2 regions of the Mycolicibacterium novocastrense genome follow, and region 2 is predicted to be linked to the other one. Evidence: riboswitches for the same ligand, from Rfam matches in the RefSeq annotation. Region 2 holds a riboswitch; the other holds the start of a gene.
The links. Region 2 has a riboswitch for guanidine ahead of AU072_RS08455 (DMT family transporter). Riboswitches for the same ligand answer to the same signal wherever they lie in the genome.
Positions count from the first base shown of each region.

Region 1: another riboswitch for guanidine. It lies ahead of AU072_RS26655 (agmatinase family protein); the one in region 2 lies ahead of AU072_RS08455 (DMT family transporter).

Region 1 covers NZ_LQIH01000066.1:54,996-63,367, forward strand. Annotated here, with positions in the region: gene AU072_RS26635 (S53 family peptidase) at 1-990, shown strand, start outside; gene AU072_RS26640 (zinc ribbon domain-containing protein) at 1,056-2,507, shown strand; gene AU072_RS26645 (LmeA family phospholipid-binding protein) at 2,511-3,422, opposite strand; gene AU072_RS26650 (carbon-nitrogen hydrolase family protein) at 3,419-4,234, opposite strand; gene AU072_RS26655 (agmatinase family protein) at 4,336-5,478, opposite strand; guanidine-III (ykkC-III) riboswitch at 5,489-5,552, opposite strand; guanidine-I (ykkC/yxkD leader) riboswitch at 5,670-5,771, shown strand; gene AU072_RS26660 (high affinity choline transporter 1) at 5,795-7,333, shown strand; gene AU072_RS26665 (hypothetical protein) at 7,340-8,122, opposite strand.
Region 2 covers NZ_LQIH01000008.1:114,269-122,640, reverse strand. Annotated here, with positions in the region: gene AU072_RS08475 (aspartate aminotransferase family protein) at 1-362, shown strand, start outside; gene AU072_RS08470 (SMP-30/gluconolactonase/LRE family protein) at 383-1,405, shown strand; gene AU072_RS08465 (D-alanyl-D-alanine carboxypeptidase family protein) at 1,487-2,710, shown strand; gene AU072_RS08460 (NAD(P)H-dependent flavin oxidoreductase) at 2,707-3,657, opposite strand; guanidine-III (ykkC-III) riboswitch at 3,683-3,750, shown strand; gene AU072_RS08455 (DMT family transporter) at 3,765-4,088, shown strand; gene yhjD (inner membrane protein YhjD) at 4,082-5,128, opposite strand; gene trpS (tryptophan--tRNA ligase) at 5,144-6,160, opposite strand; gene AU072_RS08440 (exodeoxyribonuclease III) at 6,157-6,972, opposite strand; gene AU072_RS08435 (epoxide hydrolase EphH) at 7,042-7,884, shown strand; gene AU072_RS08430 (NADP-dependent isocitrate dehydrogenase) at 7,881-8,372, opposite strand, start outside.

The DNA of each region.
Region 1 (8,372 bases), on a different contig from region 2:
CAGGAGGACCTCGACCTGTTCGCCGACACATCCGGGTTACCGCGGTTCACACCCGAGATCGTGGGCGGCAAACCGTCCGAGGTGCACGGTGAGACGGCGATGGATCTGCAAGTGGCGCACGCGATTGCGCCCGATGCGCGGCTTGTGGTGGTCAACGCCAGGCCGACGGTCGAGGGTGACGGCACCTACGAGAAGCTCGGACGACTGTTCGAACAGGTCGACCGTGACTACCCCGGGGCCGTGTGGAGCCTGTCGATCGGATGGGGATGCGAGGCGTTCGTCACCGCGGCCGATCTGGCTCCGGTCGAGGCGGCCCTGATGGCCGCTCAGCGGCGCGGCACCACGGCGTTCGACGCCAGCGGGGACTCCGCCGGTCTGGAGTGCAAAGGCGGCGACCGCTGGTCGGCTCCGCCGGGACCGGACGACATCGGTGTCGACGCGGTCGCCTCGCTTCCCACGATGACGTCGGTCGGAGGCACGACGCTGTCGACAGGTACGCGCGGGCAGTGGCTGGCCGAACACGCGTGGGTGGATTCCCCACTGTCGCAGGGCAGTAGCGGCGGGGTGGCGAAGTTGTTCGCCCGGCCGGCGTGGCAGCAGAAATTGGACGTCGAGCGTGACACCGAGCGCCGCCGTCTGCTCCCCGACGTCTCCGCGGTCGCCGATCCCTTCACCGGTGTGCGGTTCATCTTCGGCCAGCGCGAGGTCGTCGGCGGCGGCACATCGCAATCGGCCCCGATCTGGGCGGCCCTCACCGTGCTGATGAACCAGTACCTGTTGGCCAACGGTGGGCGACAGGTCGGAAACCTCAATCCCGTGCTCTACCAAGTGGCCTCCGGGTCGCGTCTGCCCGGCTTCCGTGATGTGACCAAGGGCGGCAACGCCGTCGATCTGGCGTCGCCGGGGTACGACTTGGTGACGGGCCTCGGCAGCCCGAACACCGAGAACCTCGCGCGCAACATCCTCGACCTGCAGAAGACGTCGCGTTGACCGAAGCGTCACCGCGCCGCCGACGTCGGTGGCGAGATCCCCTGACGAGCTTGTTGTTTCCGCATGTGTCGGCTCGATCGAGGGCGACGTTCGGGCTCGCGCTGGCAGCACTGGCGACGATGCTCGTCGGCTTCGCGCTACTGCGTTGGCAGGCGCCGCTGATCGCGATCGGAGCGGTCGGTGTGGCGCTGGTGTTCATCGGCTATCTGCGTCAGGCAGGTCACGACCTACCGGCACGGCAGCTGATTCAGACCGCTGCGCTGGCCGCGGTGCTCGGTGTCGGGTGGGCGTTGGCGACCGGCAGCATCGTCGCCGAGTCCCACGATGTCGCACTCAGCGGCGGCGAGCTGGATCGCGAAAAACTGTTGACAGGCATTGCGATACCGGTCGGTAGTGCGATCGCGATGCTGATTCCGGCGGCGGTGCTGCGGTTCCGCCGCGGGGTGACTCGCCTGCCGTTCGACGGTTACGCGGTCGGGGCGTTGAGCGCCGTCGTCTTCACATCGGCAGCGACGTCAACCAGATTGGTTCCGCAGTTCGCGACCGGTTTCAGAGCCGAAGACCTGTGGGTCAGCGCGCTTCTGGTACAGGCCGGTATCCAGGGGTTGACCCTGCCGTTGACCGCGCTGACGCTCGGCGGGCTCGTCGGCCTCGCGCTGTGGGCGGAGCGTCGGAGGATGATCGTCGCCAGTGTGATTGTGACGCTGGTGCTTTACACGATCATGGGTGTCACCGAGTACACCCCGGCGCCGCACATCGTGCATCTGATCGTGCATGCCGCCATCGCCGTGGTCGCACTGGCTGCGCTGCGCGGTGGGCAGCGTGCCGCGGGCCCATTGCCACAGGAGCCGAACCCCGAGGGGGAGGCCGGCCGCGCGCGGGTGCTCGTGACGCTGGGTGTGGGCGCGGCCATCGCGGTCACGGCCGGTGCGGTGACGGCCGTGCTCACCACCCCCGACGTCCCGAAGATCGTGTGCCCGCCCGATTGTGGGCGGCCTCCGATCGGCGAGCCCATCGAATCCAACCCGCGGTTCTATGCCGCCGACGGGTCGTTCTCCGTCCAATACCCGGGACCCGGTAGCGCGTACGAGGCGACGCTGCTCCCCGATGGGGTCGAGCTGGAGTTCACCGGCGGGGACACCGGCATGCTCGAGCTGTTCGGACTGCCCGCCGCAAACCGGACCGCCAAGCAGGTCGCCGAGGACCTGATCGACGAGTACTACCCGGACGCCGCAACCGAATACGAGATCCCCAACGCGATGGTCGGCTATGAACCCGGCTACGGCGTCGTCGCCGATGACTATCCCCAGGACGCCAGCGGCAGCTTCACCCGGCTCCGGCTGATCGTGATGGTCGCCGTCAAAAACGATGTCGCCCTGGTGGCCTCGGCGATCGGCCCCTACCGCGAATTCACACCCGACTTCGGCACGGGCCATCCGTCGGGTGCCAACTTGCAGCTGGCGATCGATATGGGCAAGTACGTCAACAGTTTCCGCTGGACCGGTGTCACCGACTGACGGTCACAGCTCGGCGAAGCAGGGATCCTGCTGACCCTTCGGGATATCGGCGTTGCGCGTCGAGAACCGGCTCACCACACCCTCATCGGTGACCTCCACCGAATCGGCCTTGATGTTCATCGGGTAATTCTTCGTCAGCTCGGAGGTGAACGCGTCCAACGCCGGCTGCACGGCTTCGCGGGGCAGCGTGAAACCCAGACCGGTCAGTTCGATCACCTGCAGCGAGATCCCGCCGTCGACGACCGCCGGCCGGGCCCTGATCGAACCGAGCCCGCCTTCCAACTCGATCGTGTCGTCGGACGGGTTGGTCGTGACACCGCTGACGAACGCGCCGATGAGCGGGATCGAATCGGAGATGGTCTGCCGAATGCCCTCCGACGACCAGTTGATGTCGGCGACCAGTGAACCGATCGTTCCGCCCGAGGTGGCCGTGTCCTCGAGGCGGACGTCCTCGATGGTCAACTCGACCTTCATACCCTTGGCGTCGCGGATCTGATTGCCTGCGGTCTCGATGTGGATGTTCGTGTAGTGGCCGGACATGTGCTGGATCAGGAACGGCGGCATGACGCCGAACGATGCGCTCGCCTCGTCTTCGACCACGCATGACGTGACACCTGCGACGACGTCGTTCGCGCGCTTACGTGCGTACAGTTCGCCGGCGAGCACGCCGGCCAGCACCAGGGCCACCACGATGACCACCACCAGCACGATCGACAGCGGATCGCGCAGCAGGCTCCTGAGCTTGGACTCCGAGGGCGGTGGCTCGCTTCGGCCCGGTTCATTGGCTCCATGGGGTCCGGGCGGCGGGCCCTGCGGCGGCGAGCCCTGCGGTGGCGGAGCCTGGTCCTGCTGTGGCGAGGGGACCTGGCCCTGCGGCGGCGACGGCTGGTTCGGGCGGGCCCACGGGTCAGTCACGAGCGCGATTCTGCCTTACCGCGACGAGCAAAGTCCGCGCGGTTGCGCAACACCGCGACCGTCTCGCGCACCTTGCGCCCGTCCTCCAGGTCGATGTCCGTCACCAGCAACTGCGGGTCGTCGCCCGCACTGACCAGCACGTCACCGGTCGGGGACGCGACCAGGCTGCCTCCCACGCCGGTCGGACCGAGCGCCGCGATGTCGGGTTCCGGACAGCCCTGGTCGACGGCGGCGACGAAGCCGGTCGTGTCGATCGCGCGGGCCCTCGCCAGCAACGTCCACTGGTCGAGCTTGCCCGGCCCGCTGCCCCACGACGCGTGCACGGTGATCAGTTGCGCACCCCGTTCGGCAAGCTCGACGTAGAGCTCCGGAAAGCGGACGTCGTAGCACAGCGTCAGCCCGACACTCACGCCGTCGACCTCGATCAGGACCGGCTCCCGGCCGGGCGCGACCGTCTTGGACTCCTGGAACCCGAACGCGTCGTAGAGGTGGATCTTCTCGTAGTGCGCGTCAACACCGTCGCCGGCGGCGATCAGTGTGTTCAGAACCCGCCCGTCACCCGAAGGCACGAACATGCCCGCGACGACGACGATGCCCGCCCGCTCGGCGATGGCCCGCACACCCGAGGCCCACGGCCCGTCGAGCGGTTCGGCGACCGGGGCCAGCGGCACCCCGAACCGGCACATCGTGGCCTCGGGGAACAGCACCATCCGGGCGCCGGCGTCGGCGGCGCGGCGGGTGTAGTCCGCCACGACCGCGAGGTTCGCCGACGGGTCGGTGCCGCTGAGGATCTGCGCGAGGGCAATCCGCATGGGCCCCAGCCTACGGCGCTTCGCCGAAACTACGGTTTCTGACGGAAACAGGGGGAATTTCGTCAAATAGCGCAGTCTCGGCGAGCTCAAAGGGGAGTCGGCTACGGCCCCCAGGCGGGGCGGGGCAGCGCTGCGGCCTTGTTGCCCAGCTTGCCGGAGCGCACCTGCGCGGCGAGGCTGTCGAGAATCACCCGCGAACTCAACAACGCGGTCTGCTCGGCCCAGTCGTACGGCGGTGAGCATTCGACCACCTCGATACCGGCCAGTCCCGGCTCGGACACCATCTTGACGAGGTTCAGCGCCTCGCGCGGCAACAGTCCGCCGGGCTCGGGCCAGCCGGTGCCCGGAACGAACCCGGCGTCGATCACATCGATGTCGAAGGACAGGTACACCGCCTTGGCGTCCTTCCACGCGATCTCCAGCGCCATCTCGGCGATCTTCTCGACACCGACCCGCTCGACGTCGCCGACCGTGATCACCGTCGACTGCCGCTCACGCCCGACCTTGACCCCCGCCCGCGGTGCCTGCCACCCGCCGATACCGATCTGCACCAGGTTGGTGGCGGGTGCGTTCTTGATGTTGGTCGCGTGGAACCACGGCGTGGTGTGCATGCGCTCGTCGAGGTCGGTCTCCTGGGTGTCGACGTGGCGGTCGAAATGGATGATCCCGACGTTGCCGTCCAGGTACGGGGCCATCCCGCGGATGGTCGGGAAACCGATCGAATGGTCGCCGCCCAGCACGACGGGCATCACGCCCTTGCTCACCACATGCGCCATGGCCTGGCTGATCTGGTCGAACGACTTCTCCAGATTTCCGGGAATCGTGAACACGTCGCCGATGTCGACCATGTTGAGCTGCTCGCGCAGATCGACGCCGGACTCGTAGTTGTAGGTGCCGAAGAGGTTGGTGGAGCGCCGAATTCCCTGCGGGCCGAAGCGCGTTCCGGGACGGTAGGTGGCGCCGGCGTCGAGGGGCACGCCGAAGATCGCGACCTCCGCGTCGTCGACCTGGTTCACGTCCTCGACGAACGGACACTTGAGGAAGGTGCCCCGCTCGCCTGCGAAGTGCGGCAACTCGCCGCGGACGAACGTCGAGATGCGACGGTCGTTGATCGTCGGGGCGGCCTCCAGCCCGAACGTCAGGCTGCGTTCGATCTCCTCGCGTTCGCGGCGGTCGGACAAGCGGGCCTCGGCCTGCTGAGCCCAGGCGCCCTCGGCGTTGAGGGGTTGGTTGTTTTCGGTCACGGGTGCTCCTGATGTGCCGTCTTGTCGCTGACCGGGTACGGCACACTCGTCCGGGGAGCCGACACGGCTCCTGCGGGCATTGTTGATCCGAAATGGTCCACGCGCTACTCGAATCGAAACAAAGCGTTAACACCGGACGCGGTCGGCCGTAACGCCGCGACGCTTATCTGGTCGACGACTCACAGGTGACTGTGAGGCGCGCCTAGGGTTCCGCCGCAATCATGCGGGTCTGGTCCGAGAGGTGCAGGCGGACTGCGGCGTCCGTTCCACGGCGGGAGAAAAGCCCGGGAGACTCCATCGCGCATAGGAGCTCCAGATGATTCTTCTCGGTGTGGCGGCCAGCATCGTCGTCGTCGTGGCCGTCGGTTTCTACGTGTCCAAACGCATCGAAGGCGACAGCTCGAATTTCCTTGTCGGCGGCCGCATGTTGCCCTACTGGCTGATCGGCGGCGCATTGATGGGCTCGGCCGTCGACACCAACGCCACGCTGGGCAACACCGACCTCGCCTACGAGTTCGGCTTCTGGGCGGGTGCGAGCCTGCCGCTCGGCCTGGCACTGTGCCTGACCATCACGGGCGTGTTCTTCGCCAAACCGATGAACCGCATGGGGTTGACGTCGTTTCCCGATTACTACCGCCTGAGATTCGGCCGGTCGGTGGAGGTCGGCGCCTCCGCGCTGCTGGCGGTCGGATTCTGCATGCTGGTGGCGGGCAACCTGGTCGCGGGTGGCTTCCTGTTCAACTACTTCCTGGGCATGCCGTACTGGCTGGGTGTCGTGCTCATCGCGGGAATTGCGGTGGCCTACACCGGCACCGGTGGATTGATCGCCGACGCCTACACCGCGATCATCCAGATGTCGCTGATCCTGATCGGTGCGATCGGGATGCTGGTGTGGATGGCCTCCACGCACACCCTCGAAATCGCCGACGGCACCGGGCCGCTGGCCCTTGGGCAGTTGTCGGACCCGGCGCAGGGCGCGGTGATCAACTGGGCCACGTTGCTCGCGCTCGGCATCGGCGACATCGTCGCGATCGACTTCATGCAGCGGGTGTTCGCCGCCAAGTCGCCCACGAGCGCGCGCCGCGCGTGCTTCGTCGCGGCCACCGGCACGGTCGCGATCTGTGTGCCGTTCGGCCTGGTGGTGTTGGCCGCCAAGACGTTCCTGCCCGAAGACATCGACGGCCCACCACTTTTCGTGCTTCTCGGCGAATACGCTCCGACGGTGCTGACCGTGATCGTGTTGTGCGGGCTGGTCGGCGCGTCGATGAGCACCGCCAACGGGGCGATCCTGGCGATCTCGAATGTCTGCGTTCGCAACCTCGGCGGTATCCGGCGTGTCCACGTGCCCGGCCAGCGCGACCCGCTGCTGCGTGCGACCCGTATCGCGATGGTCCCGATGACGGTGTTCTCGATCGCGTTCGCGATCTACGTCAAACAGACGGGCATCCTGCTGACCCTCGCGTTCGACCTGCTGCTGGCCTGTTTGGTCGTGCCCTTCATCCTCGGGCTGGTATGGCGGCGGGGCACCACCGCCGCGGCGATCGCCGCGATGGGTGTGGGATTGGTTGTCCGTCTCGTCCTGTTCATGCTGACGCCGACGATCTACGGCGTCGACAACACCATCCTGTACGTCCGAAACGACCTCGTGCCGGCAAGTTTCGACGGCTGGCCGACGTTCATCGCGTTCGCCGCGGCGATCGTCACCTACCTCGCCGTGTCGCTGATGACCCGACCGGCGCATCTGCGGGGGCTGGACATCCAGTTGGCCAAGGACGTCGACGACGCGCTCGATGCGACCGCAGAAGAGATCGAGCACGGCGTACCGGTGCTGGCAGGAAAGCCCGGACCGGCGTAGCCGGGCTCAGGTCGGTGCGACGGTCGGCCAGGGTACGGTCAACACCCCGTCGCGCATCCGCCGGCGCGCGGGTACGACAGGAAAACCGCTGTCGTGCAACAGTTCCAGCATCGCGCGCCACCGCACCCGCGGGCCGAACACCCCGTGCCCCGCAACGCTGGCCCACGCGCGGTCGGCGGCGCTCAGCAATGCGTGCACGGGCTGACCGTCGACGTTGTGGTGGATCAGTGCCTTCGGCAGCCGCTCGGCCAGATCGGACGGCCGTTCGATCGCGAACGGGTCGCACGCCAGCGTCAGGCTCACCGGACCGTTCTCGTCCAGCAGAATCCAACAGGCTCGGCGGCCGAGTTCGTCGCAGGTGCCGTCGACGATCAGGCCACCGGTCGCGAGCTGTCGCTGCATCGTCGACCACGCCTCGTGCACCGCTTCGACCGGGTACTGCCGCAACACGTTGAACGCCCGCACCAGGACGGGCCGCAGTCCCGCCAATTCGAAACCGCCGAGGCCGAACTGCACCACCCGGGACTCCGCCGCCTGCGCCGTCTGCACGCGGTCGGGATCGATCTCCAGGCCCACGACGCGAATGTCGTTGCGCACCACCCGCAGCCGTGCGGCGAGCTCGAGCGTCGTCACCGGCAAGGCGCCGTAACCGAGATCGATGACCAGCGGATCCTCGGCAGCGGCCAGCGCGACCCGGACCCGCGGCGCGTGCACGAGCCAGCGGTCACTGCGGCGCAACCGGTTGTAGCCGGTGGTACCCCGTGTCAGCTGACCGATGGGCCCGCTCATGGCTCCGAGTCTATGGTCCGCCGGCCCCTTGGCTCCGATGCGCGGGACCATCGCGGGGCAAGGGTGCGAACTTTCCCGATGTAAAAGTAGAATACGACTCTCGTTCGGCAATAGTGTTGCTATGATCGCACGCGTCCACTGGTCGCCATCGGCAGCAGCGGTGCTGCCACCTCACGGGGGTGCTGACGTTGGTGCACGATCCGCCGGGTCCGCGGATTTCGCGGCCGACCCCAGCCGGACCGTGGCATGC
Region 2 (8,372 bases):
TCTTCGAACGCGAGGGGCTCAACGACCACGTCAAGGAGAACGCGCCGAGATTCCGGGCCACCCTCGAGCAGTTGTACGACCTGCCGATCGTCGGCGACGTTCGCGGCGAGGGCTACTTCTACGGCATCGAACTGGTCAAGGACAAAGCCACCAAGGAGACCTTCAACGACGAGGAGTCCGAGCGGATGCTGCGCGGGTTCCTGACCCCCGCCCTCTTCGAGGCCGGCCTGTACTGCCGCGCTGATGACCGCGGCGATCCGGTCGTCCAGTTGGCCCCGCCTCTGATCAGCGGCCAGAAGGAATTCGACGCGATCTACCAGATCATGCGCGACGTGCTCGCCGAAGCCGGCCGCCGCATCTGAGTTTGCGCGAGACTGGCGGCGTGTCCACCGAGCCGAAGCCCAAGAAGCCGCCGATCGATCCCGTCCGCTGGCAGCCGCCGCCCGTCGATCCGCTTCCAGATCTGCCGTCGGCCGACCTGACCGTCGTCAACGTGCCCGGCAACGCGCCCGAGGACGTGGTGGTCGACGCCGAGGGCGCCATCTGGGCAGGCCTCGACGACGGCCGCATCGTTCGCATCGCGCCCGCTGGTGGCGACCCGGTCGTCGTCGCCACCACCGAGGGCCGGCCGCTGGGCATGCACGTCGCGCATGACGGCCGGATCCTGGTCTGCACCAGCCCCGGCGGCCTGATGTCGATGGACCCATCAAGCGGTACGGTGCAGACGCTCGTGGCTGAAGTCGACGACCGGCGACTGATGTTCTGCTCGAACGTCACCCAATCACCGGATGGCACAATCTATTTCACCGAGTCGACGAGCGCGTTCGACTACGCCCACTTCAAGGGCGCGGTGATGGAGGCGCGCCCGCGCGGCAGCCTGTTCCGCCGCGATGCGGACGGCACCGTGCTCACCGCGGTGGCGGGGCTGTATTTCGCCAACGGTGTCACCCCGACCGCCGACGGGTCGGCGTTGGTGTTCGCCGAGACGATGGGGCGCCGGCTGTCGAAGTTCTGGCTCACCGGCGAGCGCGCCGGGTCGGTGACCCCGCTTCGGGCGAACCTGCCCGGCCATCCCGACAACCTGTCCACCGGCGCCGACGGCCGCATCTGGTGTGCGATGGTCTCACCGCTCAACACCGCCGCCGAATGGCTCGCACCGCGCTGGCCCGCCCTGCGCAAGTTGTTGTGGAAGCTGCCCGACAAGCTGCAGCCCCAGATCAAGCCCGAGGTGTGGGCGGTGGCGTTCGATCCCGACACCGGTGACGTCGTCGCGGGCATCCGCTGCGAGCATCCGCACTTCGGCATGGTGACCGGTCTGGTCGAATCCGAGGGCCGGCTGTGGATGGGCAGCATCGGGTTCCCCGCCGTCGCGCACGTCGACGTCGCGTCGCTGTCGATCCGCTAAGTCACAAATGAAACTCAAGTAACACCAGTCACAGCGCGCCTACGCGCGATCCGCCCTTTCGCGGCTTAATGTGCGGTCACGATGGCGAAGTTTCGAAATCCGCTGCACCGCGCCGCCGTACTGGCCACCGCCTTGTTCGTGGCCGCGGGACCGGCCGTGGCAAGCGCGCAGCCGCCGGCCGCCCCCGAGGCGAGCGCATGCCCGTACCGCGAGGTGACGCCGCCCGCGGTCGACGCATCCGAGGTGCCCAAACCGGGTCAGGCGCCGCCCGCGCCGCTGCCGGTGCCGGCCACGCCGATGGGTGGCGAGAAGCTCTCCGGCTGCGGAGTCATCACCGCGCCGGGCACCCCGCCACTACCCAACGACATCTCGGCCGAGGCGTGGCTGGTGGCCGACCTCGACTCCGGAGACGTCATCGCCGCCAAGGATCCGCACGGCAGGCACCGGCCCGCCAGCATCGTCAAGGTGCTGACCGCCATGGCGGCGATCAAGGAGCTGCCGCTGCACAAGGTCGTTCCCGGCACCGCCGAGGACGCCGCCCAGGAGGGCACCAAGGTCGGGGTCGGCGAGGGCGGCCACTATTCGATCAACGACCTGCTGCACGGGCTGCTGATGTACTCGGGCAACGACGCCGCGTTCGCACTGGCCCGCCAGATGGGCGGCTGGGACGCCACGCTGCACAAGCTCAACGACCTGGCCCGCAAGCTGGGCGGCCTCGACACCCGCGTCGCCACGCCGTCCGGGCTCGACGGTCCCGGCATGAGCACCTCGGCCTACGACATGGCGCTGTTCTATCGATATGCCTGGCGCAACCCGGTTTTCAGCGACATCGTGTTGACCCGCGCATTCGACTTCCCCGGCCGCGGCGACGTCGGCTACCCCATCGAGAACGACAACAAGCTCCTGCTCAACTATCCCGGCGCGATGGGCGGTAAGACCGGCTATACCGACGACGCCGGCCAGACGTTCGTCGGCGCCGCCGACCGCGACGGCCGCCGACTGGTCGCCGTGCTCCTCAAGGGCACCCGCCAACCGATCGCACCCTGGGAGCAGGCCGCGCATCTCCTCGACTACGGCTTCGCCACGGCGCCGGGCACCAGCGTCGGCACACTGATCGAGCCCGACCCGTCGTTGCTCGGAACCAAGCCGGGCGCCGACGGCACCAACCCCGCGGTCAACGCGGCCCCGATGATGTCGGACATCGACGCGATGCCGGTGCGGGTCGGTGTCGCGGTGGTCGGCAGCATGATCGTGTTCTCGTTGATCATGGGCGCGCGGTCGCTGAACCGGCGCCCGCAGCACTAACCCCAGCGGCGCAACAGCTGCTCCGCCTCGGTGCAGAGCCGTTCGACCACGTCGGCCGCGGAGCGCGTTTCGCGGACCATTCCGACGCCCTGGCCGGCGTTGACGGGCGCCACCGAGTAGTCCTCGGCGGCTGCGGCGGCGGCCAGTACGGCGCGCGCGTCGGCATCGATGAGGTCCTCGCGCCCGTCGAAGCGGTCGACGAACTGGTTGCGTAGCACCCGCTCGGGAAACGTTGTCGGCCAAGGGTAATCGAGAGCAATGTCGAAGACGCGCGTCGTCACAGTATCCTCTCCCGATGCGCGCAGCAGTTGCTCGCGGGCGCCATCGGACGTCGTCGCTTCGGTGCAGGTTATGAACGCCGTACCCAGCCAGGCGCCCGAGGCTCCAGCGGCCAGCACCGCCGCAAGCCCACGGCCCGTGCCGATACCCCCGGCGGCCAGCACGGGCACCGTCACCGCGTCGAGCACCTCCGCGAGCAACGGCAGGGTGCCGATGCGCGCCTCGCCGTGCCCGCCGCCCTCCGCCCCGCGCGCGACGATCACGTCGACACCCGCGTCGGCCGCCCGCCGCGCACCGGTCACATCGGCGACCTGGGCGGCCACCGACACGCCGGCGTCGTGGGCCCGCTGAACCCAGGACCATTCGTCGCCGAAGCTGACGGCCAGCAGCGCGGGCTTCGCGGCGAGCGCCACCTCCAACAGTTCCGGCTCTGCCGCCGTCACCCAGTGCACGAGCCCGATACCGAACGGACGCCCGAGCCCCGACACGTGCGGCAGTTCGGTCGCCAACTTCGCGGCGGTGGCCGAACTCCCCATCCCGACCATGCCGAGGCCGCCCGCCCGGGATACCGCGGCGGCCAGGACCCCGCCCGCGGTGCCGCCCATCGGCGCGTTGACGATCGGCACCTCGAGGCCGATGCGGCGGGACCACGGCGTCGCAAGGGGCACGGATGCGACGTTACCGCTTTGTTACGGTGGGGCGGTCAGCAGTCGACACCGGACGAGCGGCGCCGTACCCGGCCAGCGACAAGACGGCGTTTCGGAGGTGTTGCTTCATGCCCTGGGTCATCCTCATAGCTTCGGGTGCGTTCGAAGCTGTGTGGGCGGTCGCCCTGAGCAAGTCGGAAGGTTTCACCCGCCCGGTTCCGATCACCGTTTTCGTTGTGGCGCTGATCATCTCGATGGGCGGCCTGGGTATCGCCCTGCGAGATCTGCCCGTCGGCACCGGGTATGCAGTGTGGGTGGGCGTGGGCGCCGCGCTCACCGTCGCCTATGCGCTGGCCACCGGCGAGGAGAGCGCGTCACCGATCAAGGTGGCACTGCTGCTCGGCATCATCGGTTGCGTGGTCGGCCTGCAGCTGGTCAGCCAGAATCAATGACGCCGTCGGAGCTTCGAAATCCCTAGCGCGCCAAGCGCTCCCGCCGCCGCAGCGGTCAGCACACCGCTAACCCCGACACCCTCGTGCACCTGCACCCGGGGGGCGATCTGCACGAGCCCGGGCGGCGGGAGCGGTGCGGCCTCCATGTTCTCGATCGACGTGGCCGCCCACGCCGTGGCGAAGAGGATGAGCCGAGCGGTGATGTAGGCGAACACCATCAGGCCGAGAACCGGGCCGAACGTCGCCCCGGCCGGGCCGGTCACCACCGAGCGCAGGTAGATCGACGCCACCTGCTTGAAGACCTCGAACGCGACCGCCGCGAGCAGCCCGGCCCGCATCGCCGAGTGAAAGCTGATCGATTCGCGGGGCAACCGCGCGATGATCCAGGTGAACAGCAGCCAGCTGATCAACACCGAGAACGCCAGCGAGATCACCCGCAGCAGGATGCTCATGCCCGGAACATCGCCCAGCCCAACCCATTCGACGGCCTTGCGGGCCACTCCAGAGCTGCTCACCACGGTCAGCGCGATGGTGGCCGCGATCGCCAGGAACAGGCCGGCGATGGCCGTCAGGTCCGACAACTTCGTGCGCACGAAGCCGGGGGTTTCGCGTCGCATCAGGCCCCACATCTGGCTCAGCGCCTCGCGCAGGTTGGCCATCCAGCCGAGCCCGGCCCATGCCGCGGTGGCCAGCCCGATGATCCCGACCGAGGTGCGGGACTCGATCGCGGAGTCCATCAGTTCGACGAGCTGCGTGGCGACGTCGCCGGACACCGACGCCCGGATCCGGTCCTGAATGTCGGCGAGCAGTTCGGGCTGGCTGACCAGGATGAAACCGCCGATCGCGAATCCGACCATCAACAGCGGGAACATCGCGAAGACCGTGAAGTACGTGATGCCCGCCGCGTAGAAGTCGCCCTTGCTGTCGTTGTAGCGCTCCTGCGCCCGCATGACGTGGTCGAACCATTCGTGCCGCGCGCGCAGCCGGTCGATGAACCCCTTCTTCTCGTCGGGCGCTTCCGGCTCACCCGGAGGTTTCACAACAGCCTCCCCACGTCAGCCCCCCGGCCGCAGAAACCCCAACCGGTCATATACCCGGCGCAGTGTCGTCGCAGACACGTCGCGGGCCCGTTCGGCGCCCACCGCCAGAATCGATTCCAATTCGGCGGGATCGGCGAGCAGTTCGTCGACCCGTTCCTTGATGGGTGTCACGAACTCGACGACGGCCTCCGCGGTGTCCGCCTTGAGGTCGCCGTATCCGCGGCCCGCGTAACCCTCGACGAGCTTGTCGATGTCGGAGCCGGTGACCGCCGACTGGATGGTCAGCAGGTTCGAGACGCCGGGTTTGGCGTCGGGGTCGTATCGCACCTCGCGGTCGCTGTCGGTGACGGCCGAGCGGATCTTTTTGGCCGACGTCTTCGGATCGTCGAGCAGGCCGATCAGGCCGGCCTCGGTGCCCGCGGATTTGCTCATCTTCGACGTCGGGTCCTGCAGGTCGTAGATCTTGGCCGTCGCCTTCGGGATCATCGGCTCGGGAATGACGAAGGTGTCCGGAAAGCGCGAGTTGACCCGTTGCGCCACATCGCGTGCCAACTCCAGGTGCTGGCGTTGGTCCTCCCCGACCGGGACGAGCTCGGTGTCGTACAGCAGCACATCGGCGGCCATCAGCACCGGATAGGTGAACAACCCCACGGTGGTGGCCTCGCTGCCTTCCTTCTGCGACTTGTCCTTGAACTGCGTCATCCGCGACGCCTGCCCGAAACCGGTGAAACAGCCGAGCACCCAGGCCAATTCGGCGTGCGCCGGAACGTGGCTCTGCACGAAGATCGTGCTGCGGCCCGGGTCGATACCCAGCGCCAGGTACTGCGCGGCGGTGACCAGCGTGCGCCGCCGCAGCCGTTCGGGGTCCTGCGGGATCGTGATCGCATGCAGGTCCACCACACAGAAGAACGCGTCGTGGTCGTCTTGAAGCCCGACCCACTGCTGGATCGCTCCCAGCGCGTTGCCGAGATGCAGAGAGTCGGAGGTCGGTTGGACACCGGAGAAGACGACGGGATTGCGCGAACTGCTCATGATCGTCCGATCATTTCACGCGAGCCGTACTCGACGGTCACCGGCGCGTGGTCCGACCAGCGCAACGCATACGCCTCGGCGCGCTCCACGCGGGCGGCAACGGCCCGTTCCGCCAGGGCTTTCGTGGCCAACTGGTAGTCGATGCGCCAGCCGGCGTCGTTGTCGAAGGCGCGGCCCCGCCACGACCACCACGCGTACGGACCCGGCTGGTCGGGGTGCAACTCGCGCACCACATCGACCCAACCCGAGGCGAGCAGGTCGGTGAGCCACTGCCGTTCGCCGGGCAGGAACCCGGACTTCTTGAGGTTGCCCTTCCAGTTCTTGATGTCGTTCTCGGTGTGGGCGATGTTCCAGTCGCCGCACACGACGGCCTCGGACTCGACCAGCTTCGCCATCCGCGCCGCGAGCTCGGCCATGAACCGTTCCTTCTCGAGCTGGCGGTCGGTCTCCGCCTCGCCGGTCTGGACGTAGACGCTCGCGACCGTCACCCCCGCGGTGTCGACCTCCAGATAGCGGCCGTGCGCGCCGAACTCGTCGGACTCGAGCAGCCGGGACGCCGAGATCGGGTGGCGCGACAGCACGGCCACGCCGCTACGGCCCTTGATGTGCGGTTCGGCCGAGGCGAGGCGCCAACCGTCGGCCAGGGCGGGCGCCAACGCGGCCGCGAGCTGGGCATCGTCGGCGCGGGTTTCCTGCAGGCAGATCACATCGGCGGTGGTCGACGCCAGCCACGGCAGCAGGCCTCGGTTCTGCGCAGAACGCTCTTTGACCGCGGCGCGGATGCCGTTGACGTTGATGGTGCTGACGATCAGCGAGGTCACAGCGGCAGACCATACCGACGCACTTGCGGTACCGGCGGTATCGCCTTTACTGTCGGGCTGATGGCTAGAAACTTGCCGCGCGACCCGCTCCACGTCGGCTCAGGCGAGCCCATCGTGTTGCTACACCCGTTCATGATGTCGCAGAACGTGTGGAAAAAAGTCGCCCCGCTCATCGCCGACACCGGCCGCTACGAGGTACTGGCCCCGACGATGCCCGGGCACAACGGCGGGGTGAAGGGGCACCGTTTCCTGGACACCAAAGAGCTCGCCGACGACGTCGAACGCAGAATGGACGCGCTGGGCTGGGACACCGCGCACATCGTCGGCAACTCGCTCGGCGGCTGGGTGGCCTTCGAGTTGGAGCGCCGCGGCCGGGCCCGCACGCTGACCGGGATCGCACCGGCGGGCGGATGGCGCAAGTTCACCCCCGCCAAGTTCGAGATCGTCGGCAAGTTCCTGGCCGGCTTCCCGGTGTGGGTGTTCACGCTGGTGTTCCGGCAACGTGTCCTGAAGCTTCCCTTTACGCGCTGGCTGGCGCACTTCCCGATCAGCGCCACGCCGGACCGATTGTCCGACGACGACCTGCTCGACATCATCGACGACGTCACCCACTGCCCGGCCTACTACCAGCTGCTGGTGAAGTCGCTGCTGACCCCGGGGCTGATGGAACTGGCCGAGAGCGCGTGCCCCACCCACCTGGTGATCTGCGAGAAGGACCGGGTGCTGCCGCATCCGCGGTTCACCCGGCACTTCACCGCGCAGCTGCCGTCGAGTACGCAGGTCACGCACCTCGACGACGTCGGCCACATCCCGATGTACGAGGCGCCGCAGCGCGTGGCCGATCTGATCGTCGAGTTCGTCGACCGCCACGCCGCCCCGCCGCGGGAGGCGCTCGGCGGTTAGAGCTGGGTCACCGGCTCGCTCGTCGCGCCCTCCAGCACCGAGTTCAACGTCTTACTGGGTCGCATCACCGCGGTGGTCTTCTCCGGGTCCGGGTAGTAGTACCCGCCGATGTCGACCGAGTCGCCCTGCACCTCGATGAGTTCGTTGACGATCGCATCTTCGTTGTGGGCCAACGACTTCGCGAGGTCGGCGAAGTGGTCGGCGAGCTCCTTGTCGTCGGTCTGCTCGGCGAGCTCCTGCGCCCAGTACATCGCGAGATAGAACTGGCTGCCCCGGTTGTCGAGCTCACCGGTCTTGCGTGACGGGCTCTTGTTGTTGTCCAACAGCTTTCCGATGGCCGAGTCCAGCGTCTTGCCCAGCAGAACGGCCCGCTTGTTGTCGGTCTTGCGCCCGATGTCCTCGAAACACGCTCCCAGAGCAAGGAACTCGCCGAGCGAATCCCAGCGCAGGTGGTTCTCCTCGACCAGCTGGTGGACGTGCTTGGGCGC